Regions from separate parts of the Sodalis praecaptivus genome, predicted to be linked through region 1. Evidence: predicted binding sites of a transcription regulator. Region 1 holds the regulator's gene; each other region holds the start of a gene.
The links. The regulator Fur, encoded in region 1, represses iron uptake genes when iron is present. The targets are predictions, from matches to a motif close to ATAATAATGAGAACNACTATCAA.
Positions count from the first base shown of each region.

Region 2: SANT_RS09560 (TonB-dependent receptor domain-containing protein) is a predicted target of Fur. The motif match lies at 2,043-2,065, and genes of this name have one in related genera.
Region 3: SANT_RS08570 (Nramp family divalent metal transporter) is a predicted target of Fur. The motif match lies at 1,841-1,863, and genes of this name have one in related genera.

Region 1 covers NZ_CP006569.1:3,222,418-3,226,678, reverse strand. Annotated here, with positions in the region: gene glnS (glutamine--tRNA ligase) at 1-697, shown strand, start outside; gene SANT_RS14235 (hypothetical protein) at 762-1,655, opposite strand; gene fur (ferric iron uptake transcriptional regulator) at 2,018-2,485, opposite strand; gene fldA (flavodoxin FldA) at 2,806-3,321, opposite strand; gene ybfE (LexA regulated protein) at 3,606-3,893, opposite strand; gene ybfF (esterase) at 4,054-4,261, opposite strand, start outside.
Region 2 covers NZ_CP006569.1:2,136,994-2,141,254, reverse strand. Annotated here, with positions in the region: gene SANT_RS09560 (TonB-dependent receptor domain-containing protein) at 1-1,795, opposite strand, end outside; gene sapA (ABC transporter substrate-binding protein SapA) at 2,567-4,261, shown strand, end outside.
Region 3 covers NZ_CP006569.1:1,927,179-1,931,439, reverse strand. Annotated here, with positions in the region: gene SANT_RS08580 (hypothetical protein) at 1-44, opposite strand, end outside; gene SANT_RS08575 (DUF1460 domain-containing protein) at 415-1,197, shown strand; gene SANT_RS08570 (Nramp family divalent metal transporter) at 1,915-3,270, shown strand; gene lpxM (lauroyl-Kdo(2)-lipid IV(A) myristoyltransferase) at 3,490-4,261, opposite strand, start outside.

The sequences.
Region 1 (4,261 bases):
GGCCGCGCTGGAAGCCTGTATTCGCGAAGATTTGAACGAGCGCGCGCCGCGCGCCATGGCGGTGATCGACCCCGTACGGGTGGTCATCGAAAGCCTGCCGGCGGGGCATGAACAGGATATCACGATGCCAAACCATCCCAATAAACCGGAGATGGGGACCCGCCAGGTTGCGTTCAGCCGCGAAATCTATATTGATCGCGCCGACTTTCGTGAAGAAGCCAATAAGCAATACAAGCGTTTAGTGCTGGGTAAGGAAGTCCGTCTGCGCAATGCCTATGTGATTAAGGCTGAGCGCGTGGAAAAAGATGCCCAGGGGCAGATCACCACCATCATCTGCCGCCACGATGCCGATACGCTCAGTAAAGATCCCGCCGACGGGCGCAAGGTGAAAGGCGTGATCCACTGGGTATCGGCCACCCGCGGCGTCGCAGCGGAGTTTCGTCTGTATGACCGGTTGTTTAGCGAGGCCAATCCGGCGGCGGCGGAAGATTTTCTCTCTACGCTGAACCCGGATTCGCTGGTTATCCGGCAGGGCTTTGTCGAAGCCGGCGTACCGGCAGCCAATGCGGATGAACCTTTCCAGTTTGAGCGCGAAGGCTATTTTTGCGCCGACAGCCGCTACTCCAGCCCCTCCCATCCGGTGTTCAACCGCACCGTGGGGCTGCGCGACACCTGGGCCGCGAAAGCCGGGATGTGATCTTGCCCCCCGCGCCGTGATCTTTCCGTTTCTGGCGCAGGGGGAAGCGGTTACGCTGCGCCGCTTATTCCTCTTGCTGCCCGCGCTGCAACGCTTGCGGCAAGTTTTCAAGCTTATCCAAGCTATAGGCGTGCGGATGGTGCCTGAGGCGTAGCTGATAATGGTTGGGCCTGTCGGCCCAGATGTAGCTGTTATCTAACGCATCGGCCGGCGGCGCATATTTGCACGGGATCACCTTGTCACCCACCAGTTGCTTAACGCGGGATGTCAACGCCGCGAACGCCGCATGCTTTTTTCTCTCGACGCTAAAATCGATCCAGGAATGCACCCTCCCCTCTGGGGCCCCGTGGGCGTCAGAGATGAGGGGCTCAGGGCCGTGCAGAGTGGCGTAAACGGTTTTGTCGTAGGGAACGAACGTGATACCCGTTGAGCGAAACGTGGGCAGGGCCTCATGATCGATTTGCGCATACATGCGGGAACTATCGCCGCAGGTGCCTGCCGTCAACGGCGAAGGTTTCGGCGGCCGCGGCGGAGCCTGGCTCGCCACTGCCGCGACGGGATCCCGCGGACGTCTGAGGGTCACCGGCGATGAGGGCGATTGTCTAGACGGGTATGCACCGGCCGCGGTATCGCGTTGCGGGTTGTGTAACCGTCGCGGCAGGGAGCCAGATGGCGTGGCCGGCTGCCAACCGGTCGCGGCGTCGCGTTGGGCGTTTTTGCTGGGGCGCGACGGTACGGGAGTAAGCAGGGTGGTGACGTTGGCAAGCGCCGCATCAATACGCACGGGGCGCGGGGATGCCGGGGGTGTGCTCCTCGCCGCGGTGGCTGGGCGTAACCATTTTGCTTGCCTTACGCCGTTGGGTTCAGACGTGAGCGGCGTTCGCGTGGCGGGAGGCGCTGCCAGCGATGCCACAGCCGCGGGCGGCACAGGGGTGTCTTGCAGGATAGGTTTCATCATCGGGATACCTGTAGGTCGACCAAAGACGTTAGGAGACAGCGTTACCGCTTCCAGGGAGGGCTCGGTGGGTAAGCGCTGTGAACGGATCCCTGCTCCCCTGTTTTTTTGGGGGCAGGGCCGGGCTAGGGGCTGATAATAATTTATCGGCCTATAAGCCCACTGCCCAATAGCCTAAGAAGTTAACTTCCCCGCCGTCATCGGGTGAAAGGCTGATTCAGTACGGGAGAATAGCGGGATGGCGGCAAGTAAGAAAAAAGGGGCGTTATGAAGTGTAAAAGCAAGGCGAGAAAAAACCGCCGGCGGCGGTTTCTCTTTATACGGTCGTGATTGTATGGCGGTAACGTGACGGCGTAGGACGGGTGTCAGAATTTTACGACGTGCGGATCATCTATATCATGCAAGGTTTCATCTTCACGGCAGTCGCCTTCCGCGCAATGGCCATAAAGATAGAGGCTGTGGTTGGTCAGTTTGATATTGTGCTTTTTCGCGATGTCGCGCTGGCGCGCCTCGATAAACTCATCGCGAAATTCGATGACCTTGCCGCAATCCAGGCAAATCAGGTGATCGTGATGGTGTTGCTGGGTGAGCTCGAAAACCGATTTGCCGCCCTCAAAGTTGTGGCGGGTGACAATGCCGGCGTCATCGAACTGATTGAGTACGCGGTAAACGGTGGCCAGCCCGATTTCCTCACCCATATCGATCAGCTTTTTATACAGATCTTCCGCACTGACGTGGTGGCATTCCGGGTCTTGCAACACTTCCAGGATTTTGAGCCTGGGAAGGGTCACTTTCAGGCCGGCCTTCTTTAATGCGATGTTATTGTCAGTCATGCGGGTTTGGTCCTGTTACTTGATAATCAAGTTATAAGCTAACACAGCCTATAACAATCGTCGGCCCGAAAAATGTATCACTGTCTCATTATAGAACTCGCGGTCAGAAATGAAAAAGAGACTCATTTTCATTATAGCCCACTCAGCGAGTAAGGACTATGTTACCTCTTTAGGTTTAAAAAATCACACAAAGTGTGGTGCCATTGTACTGCTTTGGCGGAAAAAGTTACAAAATTGTAGCTATCAATTTGAAAGGAATTATTTATCAAGCATACAATGCGGCATCATGCCGTCCGGGGAGGCCGGACGGCGGTAAGGCGTTAAGCCAAATTCATCTCTTCGCGAACCTGTTTGACCCAGCCGTCGACGCGTTCGGCGGTAAGCTCGGGCTGGCGGTCCTCATCAATGGCCAGACCAATAAAGTGGTCGTCGTCCGCCAGCCCTTTGGACGCCTCGAAATGATAGCCGGCGGTAGGCCAATGGCCGACCAGCGTGGCGCCGTGGGGTTCAATAATGTCCCGCAGGGTGCCCATCGCATCGCAGAAATACTCCGCGTAATCTTCCTGATCGCCGCAGCCGAATAGCGCAACTATCTTGCCGCTGAAATCGACCTCTTCCAACGTCGGGAAAAAATCATCCCAGTCGCACTGCGCTTCGCCGTAATACCAGGTCGGGATACCCAGCAGCAGCCGGTCATACTGTTCCAGATCTTCTTTGCTGCTTTTGGCGATGTCAAAAACATCAGCAACATCGGTACCCAGTTGCTTTTGGATCATCTTGGCAATATTTTCGGTATTGCCGGTATCACTGCCAAAGAAAATGCCTACACTCGCCATGAATATCAAAACCTCATAAAAATTAAGGGTATGCCCAATCGTCAACCTTAAGCTGATAAGGGCAATGATAGCAGACCCTCACTTAAGGAGATACCTGCCGGCGGGGGCTTTTTGCGTCAATTGCGCCCGCCGTGACGTGTACGCCGCAGGTGCAAAGGCGTGCCGGCCTAATGCCTGTGCCACGGTTTAGCGGCAGGCAGACGCGCGGCCTGCTTTACGGCCAGCGATCGGTCTGTTTAAGGCCTGTGCCACAAATGACGCTCTGCCGCCGCGGGACCCCTCCTTCAGCCGGCGGGCCGCTGGCGTTCAAGCTCCGCCAGCAGGATAAGTTCGATAAGCTCACTGCGGGATATATCCCGCTGATCGGCCAGTTTATTCAGCGCATCCACCGCCTGCGCATTGATTTTCAACTCCACTCGACGCAGCCCGCGCACTTTGTCACGCCGCAGCTGGTTACGCTTATTGATTCTGAGCTGCTCATCCCGAGAAAGAGGACTGGTTTTCGGCCTTCCCGGGCGGCGTTCATCCGTAAATAAATCCAGCGTAGTGCGGTCCGTTTGTTCTTTTGCCATAGTTGATGAAGGGAATATGCAACCGTAAGCGGCGGGGTCGCCGGCGGCTGGCCTGAGCCCTGGCCGGCGTCCTCCGTAGCGTTAGTTTCACCGGTCCCTGGAGGTAGCCGGCATCCAAAAACCCGTCATCTTACCCCAGTGAAGCGGGTGGCGACAATGGCTAACTGCCGCGTCCGGCTGATGCTTCCGTCAGAAAACGCGCGACAGCGCGCACTACCGCCTGCGGTTTTTCGGCATGCACCCAATGGCCGGCGCCGGCCACCACATGGGCGCGGGCGCGGGGAAATTGCCGGCGGAGAGTCTCGCGGTAGCGATCATCCAGATAGGGGGAATTACCGCCGCGGATAAACAGTATCGGCCCCGGCCAG
Region 2 (4,261 bases), 1.1 Mb from region 1:
CGTAGATATACGCTTTGTCGCGGTTCTCCGCCTGGTAAGCAATATAGATATTACTGGGAATATTGGTGAACTTCTCAGGATTGGCGGACCGGCTATAACGCGTATAGTCGATGAAGTTTTTGTAAGTATTGTAAAACGCCGCCGTGCTGAACGTGATCCCTTCTACCGCTTCGCCTTTCAAGCCCCATTCAAAATTATTGCTGGTTTCCGTATCTAGGCTGGAATTACCCAGCAGGGCATACTGGCTGCTGCCCGCATAGCTGGAGCTGAGGTTCCATGAACCGTACATCTGGCTCGCATTGGGGAACTGCGCGCCGCGTTTGTACTGGAGGTAGGTGGTCAGCCGCGGCGTGATGTCATACAGGAAACTTAAGGACGGCAACACCTGCGTATCGCTAAACGAACCGTAGAGCGTGTTTAATTCGTCCACGGTCAAGGTGCTGTTGGCCAGGTTGGACAAGTCTTTCGGCTTGGTGCGTTGATACGCCACGCGGACCCCCGGCACCACGGAAAAATTATGCCCGGCCAGATCCCAGGTCATGGTGTCTTGCAGGAAGGCGCCGAGATTCTCGCTGGTACTGTTGGCTTCCGGCTGCATGATGTAGTTAAACGAGCTTTGGTTGGGGGACTGGTTGAACGGGCGCTCGGTATCGGACCGTCGGGCATCGATACCCCAGCGGAGGTCATGAATACCCCACTCTTTTTCCATATTGCTGGTGATGCCAAAGCTTTTGCTATCGTAATTGGAATAGGTAGTCACCAGACTGGTGCCGGTTGTGGAAGGTCCATAGGTCCAATCGTGGGCTTCGGTGTTTTGGTAGAAGACTTTGGTGTCGATGGTGTCAACCCAGGTGACATCCGGGTGCCATAGATCATCCAGGGTGGCGGTCCAGCGTCGGGTCTGGCTGGTTTGCTGATTGGTGCCAATGACGGCGCTGCCGGCTGAGTTCCAGGCGGAGTAATGGGTGTGATTGGTTTTGTGATAATAATCGACGGTGCCGGTAAGCAGATGGTTATCGTTCATCTGCCAACTGCCGGAGGCCAAAAAGGCGTTTGAGTGCCAGTTGGCCGGCGCCACCTTCACACTGTCGCTGTTATTGCGGGTTTCCTGGCCGTCCCGGCGGCTGATGGCAATCAGGCCACGCAGGTATTCGTCGCCGCCGGCGGCGGTGATGCCGTTATGCCAGCCGCGGTTGGCTGAGTCATAATCGCTTTGATAGCCGAAATAGCTGGATTTTGTCGGTGACAGGTAGTCATCCGCGCTCTTGGGGCGGAACGAAACCGCGCCGCCGATGGCCTGATTGGCGCGCGTGACGTCGGTTACGCCGGAATCGATGCCGACCCCGCCGTACACATAGGGGTCGATATAGTCGCGGCCAATCCCGAACGTGCCCGATCCCGCACGGCTGACATAGCTTCGGCCGGTGGCGTTGGGCAGTTCCACGCCGTCCACATCGATTGAGACGCGGTTAGCCTCCAGACCGCGAATGTTATAGCCGGTATAGCCACCGCGGTCAAAACCGCTTTTGCCGGTGCCGGTTCCCGTGGCGGCGCCGGTGGCGCTCACCAGCGGCTGATAGCGCATGATCGTACCGAAGTCATTGCCGCCCTCTTTTTGCAGATCGCTGGCGCTCAGCGTGGTTTTCGTTCCAGCCTCTTTTTTGATTTTGCTGGCGACCACCCGGATGAGATCGTCTTTATTTTCCGACTCGCTGGCCACCGTCGGCTGCGCCGTGACGGCGGGCGCCGTCGCCGCGGTATCGGCGGCGACGGCGCCAAACGCGCTACCGCCCATAATCCCGGTAAGCAAGATTTTATTCAGACGCGCTATCTGAATTCCCCTGTGGTGCATAGTCATTAAGCAATCTCCAATTGTCTGACATTTATTATTGTTAAAGCGTGATAAGACGGCGCGGGCGAGCCCTGCCGGCGACAGTACACAGATGAAATCGACTCTCGTAGTTGCGGCTCCCTGTTGTTGATTGGCGATATCGGGATGCCCACATTGACTTGCGCAGGGAAGTTACAATAACCACATTTAAATGATAACCATTATCATTATTATTTTTGAATGATACACATTATTATCTAATGTAAGGAAGATCTTTCGTAAAATTTTCCCGTAAACAGGAATTTACCGTTCGGTTCAAGGCTACGGCCGCTGTTTTAACCAGCAAAAGGGGAGCAAGACAGCGAATATCGGGGGTAAGAAAGGCTGTCGGCGGAGAAACGCGTGCCTTTCTGCGTATCGGCATTGGGAGGTCGGCCAGAGTAAGGTAAACTCAAGTCATTACTGGTAGAAATAAAGTGGTTTATGTCGACACAATCTGATTACAGTCTGACGCGCGCCGCCGTCACGCTGTTGGCCGCCCTGCTGCTAACGGCCGGGACGGCCCGCGAGGCCGGCGCTGCCGGGTCGCAGAGCGGCGGTGACAACGTCACCGGAAGCGGCATTCCCGCCGCGCGTGCCCCGAATGCGGCACAGCGCCGCGCCGGCGCTGTGCCTGCCGACGCCGCGTTTAAGCCCGCTGATATGGCCGTCGAGGTCGCAGCCAAATCCGCTGGCATGACCGTCGACGACGCGGCCAATTCCACTGACGTGGCCGTCAACGCCACAGCCAAATCCACTGGCATGACCGCCAACGCCACAGCCAAATCCGCTGGCGTGGCCGTCGACGACGCGGCCAAACCTCAGGTGCTGGCGACCGAGGCCGCGTCCGAGCCTGATGTCGTGGCCGCCGGCGCCGGTCCTGATGCCGCGCCGGTGACGCCCCGGTTGAACGCCGCGCCCGCGCCGCTACCGCCGATTCGCCAGAGCGGCTTTGTCTATTGCGTTAGCGGCATGGTCACCACCTTTAACCCGCAGATGGCCAGCAGCGGCGTCACCGTGGACACTTTATCGGCGCAGCTTTACGATCGGCTGCTGGCGGTGGATCCCTATACTTACCGGCTTATCCCCGAACTGGCGCAGCGCTGGGAAGTCCTGGATAACGGCGCGACCTATCGTTTTCATTTGCGCAAAAATATCGCCTTCCAGCGCACCGCCTGGTTTACCCCAACCCGCACGCTCAACGCCGACGATGTGGTGTTTAGCTTCGCGCGGATGTTTGACGTCCACCACCCCTGGCACGCCGTCAACGGCGGTGATTACCCCTATTTCGACAGTTTGCAGTTCCCGCAAACGGTGCAGAGCGTAAAACGTATCGACAACGATACGGTGGAGTTCCGTTTGGAAAGCCCCGACGCCTCATTTTTATGGCATCTGGCGACCCATTATGCGCCAGTGCTGTCGGCGGAATATGCCGACAGGCTGACGGCCAGCGGCCATCAGGAGCAGTTGGATCGCCTGCCGGTCGGGACCGGGCCGTTTATGCTCAATGAATACCACTCCGGGCAATTCATCCGTCTCACGCGCCATGAGCATTACTGGCGCGGAAAGCCGCGAATGGCGCAGGTGGTGATCGACTTAAGCTCCGGCGGGATCGGGCGTTTATCGCGGCTTTTGACCGGTGAATGCGATGTATTGGCCTATCCCGCCGCCAGCCAGTTATCCATTCTGCGCGACGATCCTCGCCTGCGGCTGACGCTGCGCCCCGGGATGAACATCGCTTACCTGGCCTTTAATACGCGCAAGCCGCCGTTGAACGATGTTCGGCTGCGGCACGCTATCGCGCTGGCGATCAACAATCCGCGGCTGATGCAGTCGATCTATTACGGTACCGCTGAAACCGCGGCGTCGCTGCTGCCGCGCGCTTCCTGGGCCTATGATAATGATGCACGGGTGACGGAATATAATCCCGCTAAGGCGCGCGCCCTACTGCGCGAGCTGGGCAAACCGTCGTTACAGCTTAATCTGCTGGTGCCCACCGCGTCGCAATCCTATAATCCCAGCCCGTTAAAAACGGCCGAATTGATTCAGGCCGATCTGGCGCAGGTGGGAATACGCTTGACCATTATCCCGGTAGAGGGGCGGTTTCAGGAGGCGCGGCTGACCGCGGTGAATCACGATATGACGCTTTCGGGCTGGTCCACCGACAGTAACGATCCTGACAGCTTTTTCCGTCCGCTATTGAGCTGCGCCGCCATCGGTTCGCAAACCAACTATGCGCGCTGGTGCGATCCGGCCTTTGACGCGCTGCTGCACAGGGCGTTGTTTTCTCAGCAGCTCGCCAGCCGCATCGACGCCTACCACGAAGCTCAGCGAATGCTGGCGCAACAGTTGCCGGTGCTGCCGCTCGCCTCGTCGTTGCGTCTGCAGGCC
Region 3 (4,261 bases), 1.3 Mb from region 1:
GCCCTATTGCCGCAGGTCGCCAGCGTGACATGCGATCCTCCCATAACACCTCCTTTGTCGCGCGACTGCGCCGTCATCCCATCGGTACGGCGGCGTCACCCCGCCCTCTCCCTTAGCGGACATCAAACCCATGGCGGGCGGTATCCTTATCATCGCTTAACGTTATATTGCATCGCGGCGTATGCCGCCCCAAGAATAAACGTCAAGCCGAACAGTCTACGATATGCCACGCTTAATACAGCTACCACACCCGTTAAAGAGTTAATAAGTTAACTAGATCATAATTTATATCGACACCATTATCTTGCAGCGCCATAGATATAAATGAAATAACAACAGAAAGCAGGTTGGTTTTGACATTGAGTAGGAATTCCCTTCAACTTTATCTTCGTTTACCGCCATAAGGAAATTACCATGCGTTTATACCTGCTCATTCCCTTGTGCCTTTTATTATCGGCATGTTCACCCAAAAATTATTCGCTGGCCATGGATGCCATCAGTGCGGAAAAAGCGCAGCATATCATCAATGATATACAGGCACACAGACAGGATAGCCGCGGGGAATTAATTGAACAGGTTTCGCAATCGTTTCTGGGTACGCCGTATCAGGCCAATACCTTAATCGGCTCGGCGACGGAGCCCGAAAAACTGGTGGTAGATTTCAACGGCGTCGACTGCTTCACCTTGCTTGATTACGTCAATGCGCTGAGCCAGTCGGCAAACAGAACGGATTTCCTCGATCAACTGGTGAAAACCCGCTACAAAGAAAGCCAGGTGTCCTTTGTTAACCGCAAACATTTCTTCACGGATTGGTTTGCGAGCCAGCCGCGCAATGCGGTAGATATCACCGCGCACATTAGTCCGAGGGCCAAGGTGGTTCATAAACACCTAAATCTGAAAGCGGATGGCGGTAAATTTATTCCCGCTATCGGGGTATTCGAGCGCGACATTACCTACATCCCCGCGGGCGACTTGGATCAGGCCGCGCTGAACGCAATCCATACAGGGGACTATATTGGTGTTTATTCCAAACTTGACGGACTGGATGTTTCCCATGTGGGCATCGCCATCAGGAAAGGAGACGAACTCTATTATCGCAATGCATCTTCTTTGCAGCGTAACCGCAGAGTGGTAGATACGCCCTTCATGGAATATATGCAAAGCAAACCCGGTATTGTGGTTTTGCGCGCATTGTAAAACAAAGCCACCGTGACGACCCTGCCTTGCGGGCCCGTCTCACGTTTGCTCATGCGGCCTGCGTCTGAGACGGGCCGCTGCGATCGCTCCCCTCTCTCGCAAGCGGATTGCCCGATCTCCCATCTCGCCAAGCTTGTACAGGGCGGTATAGGATCACCCTCACCCGGATGCCCCTCTCTTCTGGCGTCAGCGTCGTTGCCGCCAGAGTGGCGGCTGACGCGAGCGGATCGGCGGGCGAGATCCTCAAAGCCGAACACCCAGGCGCAATACGACACTGCGACTTGCGCGCAGGCCGGTGAGGGCCATCCTCCGCTAAGGCATCAGCGCCATGGCGGTGGGCGCCGACCGCATGGCTGTGCCACCGTCCTGTAAACTGCCATCGCCAAGCAGCAAGCTCAACCTCCCCTAAACAGCCTCGGATTAGTCCGCCGCCTTCCCCACGCACCCCTTATTATTTGCTGCCGTATACGCAATGATCGCCCGCGCCTCGTGCGGATAGGGCACTAAGGATTTAGAAGACGTCCGAGGTTTGCTCCGCCCGCGGGGGAAGCCTGCGCTAAAGCCCCTGGCGCTGAGGAGAGGACCGGCGCGGCGCGCAGGTCGCCGCGTGCCTGGTGTAAACCGAGGCTCAACGAGCTTTTAATTGATAACGAATCTCATTCCCATTTATAATAAAATTACTTTTTGTCACCGCTCTCGGTCAATTTGGAAGAAAAGATGGAAATAGTCAGAAAGAACAGTCTGGAAGAAATTAACGGTACGATCCCCGTTCCTGCGGGGAAAGGCGGATTCTTTAGAAAACTGTTTGCTTTTTCAGGGCCTGGTGCATTGGTCGCGGTCGGCTATATGGATCCCGGCAACTGGATAACCTCGATTCAAGGCGGAGCACTCTACAGCTATCTTCTGCTGTCGGTGATACTGATTTCCAGTCTGATTGCGATGCTGCTCCAGGTCATGTGCGCCAAATTGGGTATCGTCACGGGAATGGATTTAGCGCAGGCAACGAAAGCCTTGGTCGGCAAGCGTACCGCCGCCGCGCTCTGGGTCACCACCGAATTAGCTATTATCGCTACGGAGATTGCCGAGGTCATCGGTAGCGCCATCGCGTTAAATTTACTTTTCAAGATCCCGCTGTTGCTGGGCGTGATGATCACCGTGCTGGACGTGTTTCTCCTGCTGGCCTTGATGAAGTTTGATATCAGAAAAATTGAGGCGCTGGTCTTTACGCTCATCGCCACGATCTTTATTATTTTTGCCTATGAGGTGGCGCTCGCCAACCCCGACCTGGCGCAAATTGCCCACGCCTTCATCCCGCAAAGGGAGATCCTCACCGCGCATGTGGCGGGCGGCGATTCCGCTTTCTTCATCGCGTTGGGGATCGTGGGGGCCACCGTGATGCCGCACAACCTCTATCTCCACTCTTCCATCGTGCAATCACGTCAATACGACCGCAGTGACGAGCGGGCGGTGAAAGAGGCTATCCGCTACGCGACCATTGATTCCAATGTCCAGTTGGGATTCTCATTTATCATCAATTGCTTACTACTTATTCTCGGCGCCGCGCTATTTTTTGGCAAAAACCCGGATGATATCGGCCGTTTTGCCCAGCTGTACGATGCCCTGCAGGATCACAGCATGGTTGGCGCCATTGCCAGCGCCACCCTGGCAACGTTATTCGCCGTTGCGCTGCTGGCTTCCGGTCAGAATGCCACTATTACGGGGACCTTAACCGGGCAAATCGTGATGGAAGGCTTCATCAATTTCCGGCTCCCGCTGTGGCAGCGGCGCCTGATTACGCGCCTGATTGCTATTTTGCCGGTTGTGGCCTGCATCTACCTATGGGGAGATAAAGGGGATGTGGTTGAGAAACTTCTGGTCTATACCCAGGTCTTTTTGAGCATCGCCTTACCGATTTCAATGATCCCGCTGTTGTATTTAACCTCCTCCAGAAAGCGAATGGGCAAGTTTGTCAATTGCAAACCTTTTATGGTACTTGGCTGGCTGGCCACCGCGGTGCTGGTGGTCTTAAATCTCCAGCTCATCATCGAAACGGTGCGAATGCTGTTCGGCTGAGACATACTGCGTCGTGGATAGACCGGGTTCAGTTGCGCAACGGCGTGGCTACAGCATTGCACGCAGCTAATGCGCTTAATTCAACGGAGGAGCGTGGTCGGGTGAAAGTGAACCTCACGACAACGCCAGGCCCCGTCGCGCGGCCCTCACGCTGGCCGCCCACGTCGGCCAAGCGCGCCCCCAGCACGCGGGTTGTCGCGCTCCTGGGGGGCCGGGCTCTCAGCGAGAGGGGCGTTTATAGGGGTTGGGATCGCCAGGCTTGCGGGTTTTAAGCAGTTTTAGCACCCAGGTATATTGTTCAGGGTTTGGACGCACCAGCGTTTCCACCGCTTCATTCATGCGGCGCGCCACGGTAGCATCATCGGCATCCGTTAACGCTTCCATCGGCGGCAGAATATGAATATGCAGCAGGCTGGTGTTGCCGTCGTAGACCGGGAATAAGGGAACGACCGTGGCGCGGCAGACTTTCATCAGACGGCCGATAGCCGGCAGCGTCGCTTTGTAGGTGGCAAAGAAATCCACAAACTCACTGTGCTCGGCGCCGTGATCCTGATCCGGTAAATAATACCCCCAATACCCCTGGCGCACCGAGCTGATAAAGGGTTTGATACCGTCGTTACGCGCGTGCATGCGGCCGCCGAAACGCCGACGCACGCGATTCCACATATAATCCACCAGCTCATTGCGCTGATTGTGGAACATGGCCGCCATTTTTTGGCCGCGCGCCGCCATTAGCATCGCCGGCACATCCACCGCCCAGCCGTGAGGCACCAGAAAAATGACATTGCGCCCCTCTTCCTGAAGCCGATTTAGCCATTCGTCGCCATGCCAGCGCACGCGAGCCAGCACCCGCTGCGGATCGCGGCAGGCCAGCTCGGCCATGAGGATGGTGGATTGCGTCACGCAGGCGAACATGTCGTCAATAATGGTTTCCCGCTGCTCTGCGGCGATTTCCGGCAGGCAGTAGGCCAAATTGACCTGTGCGCGAAAG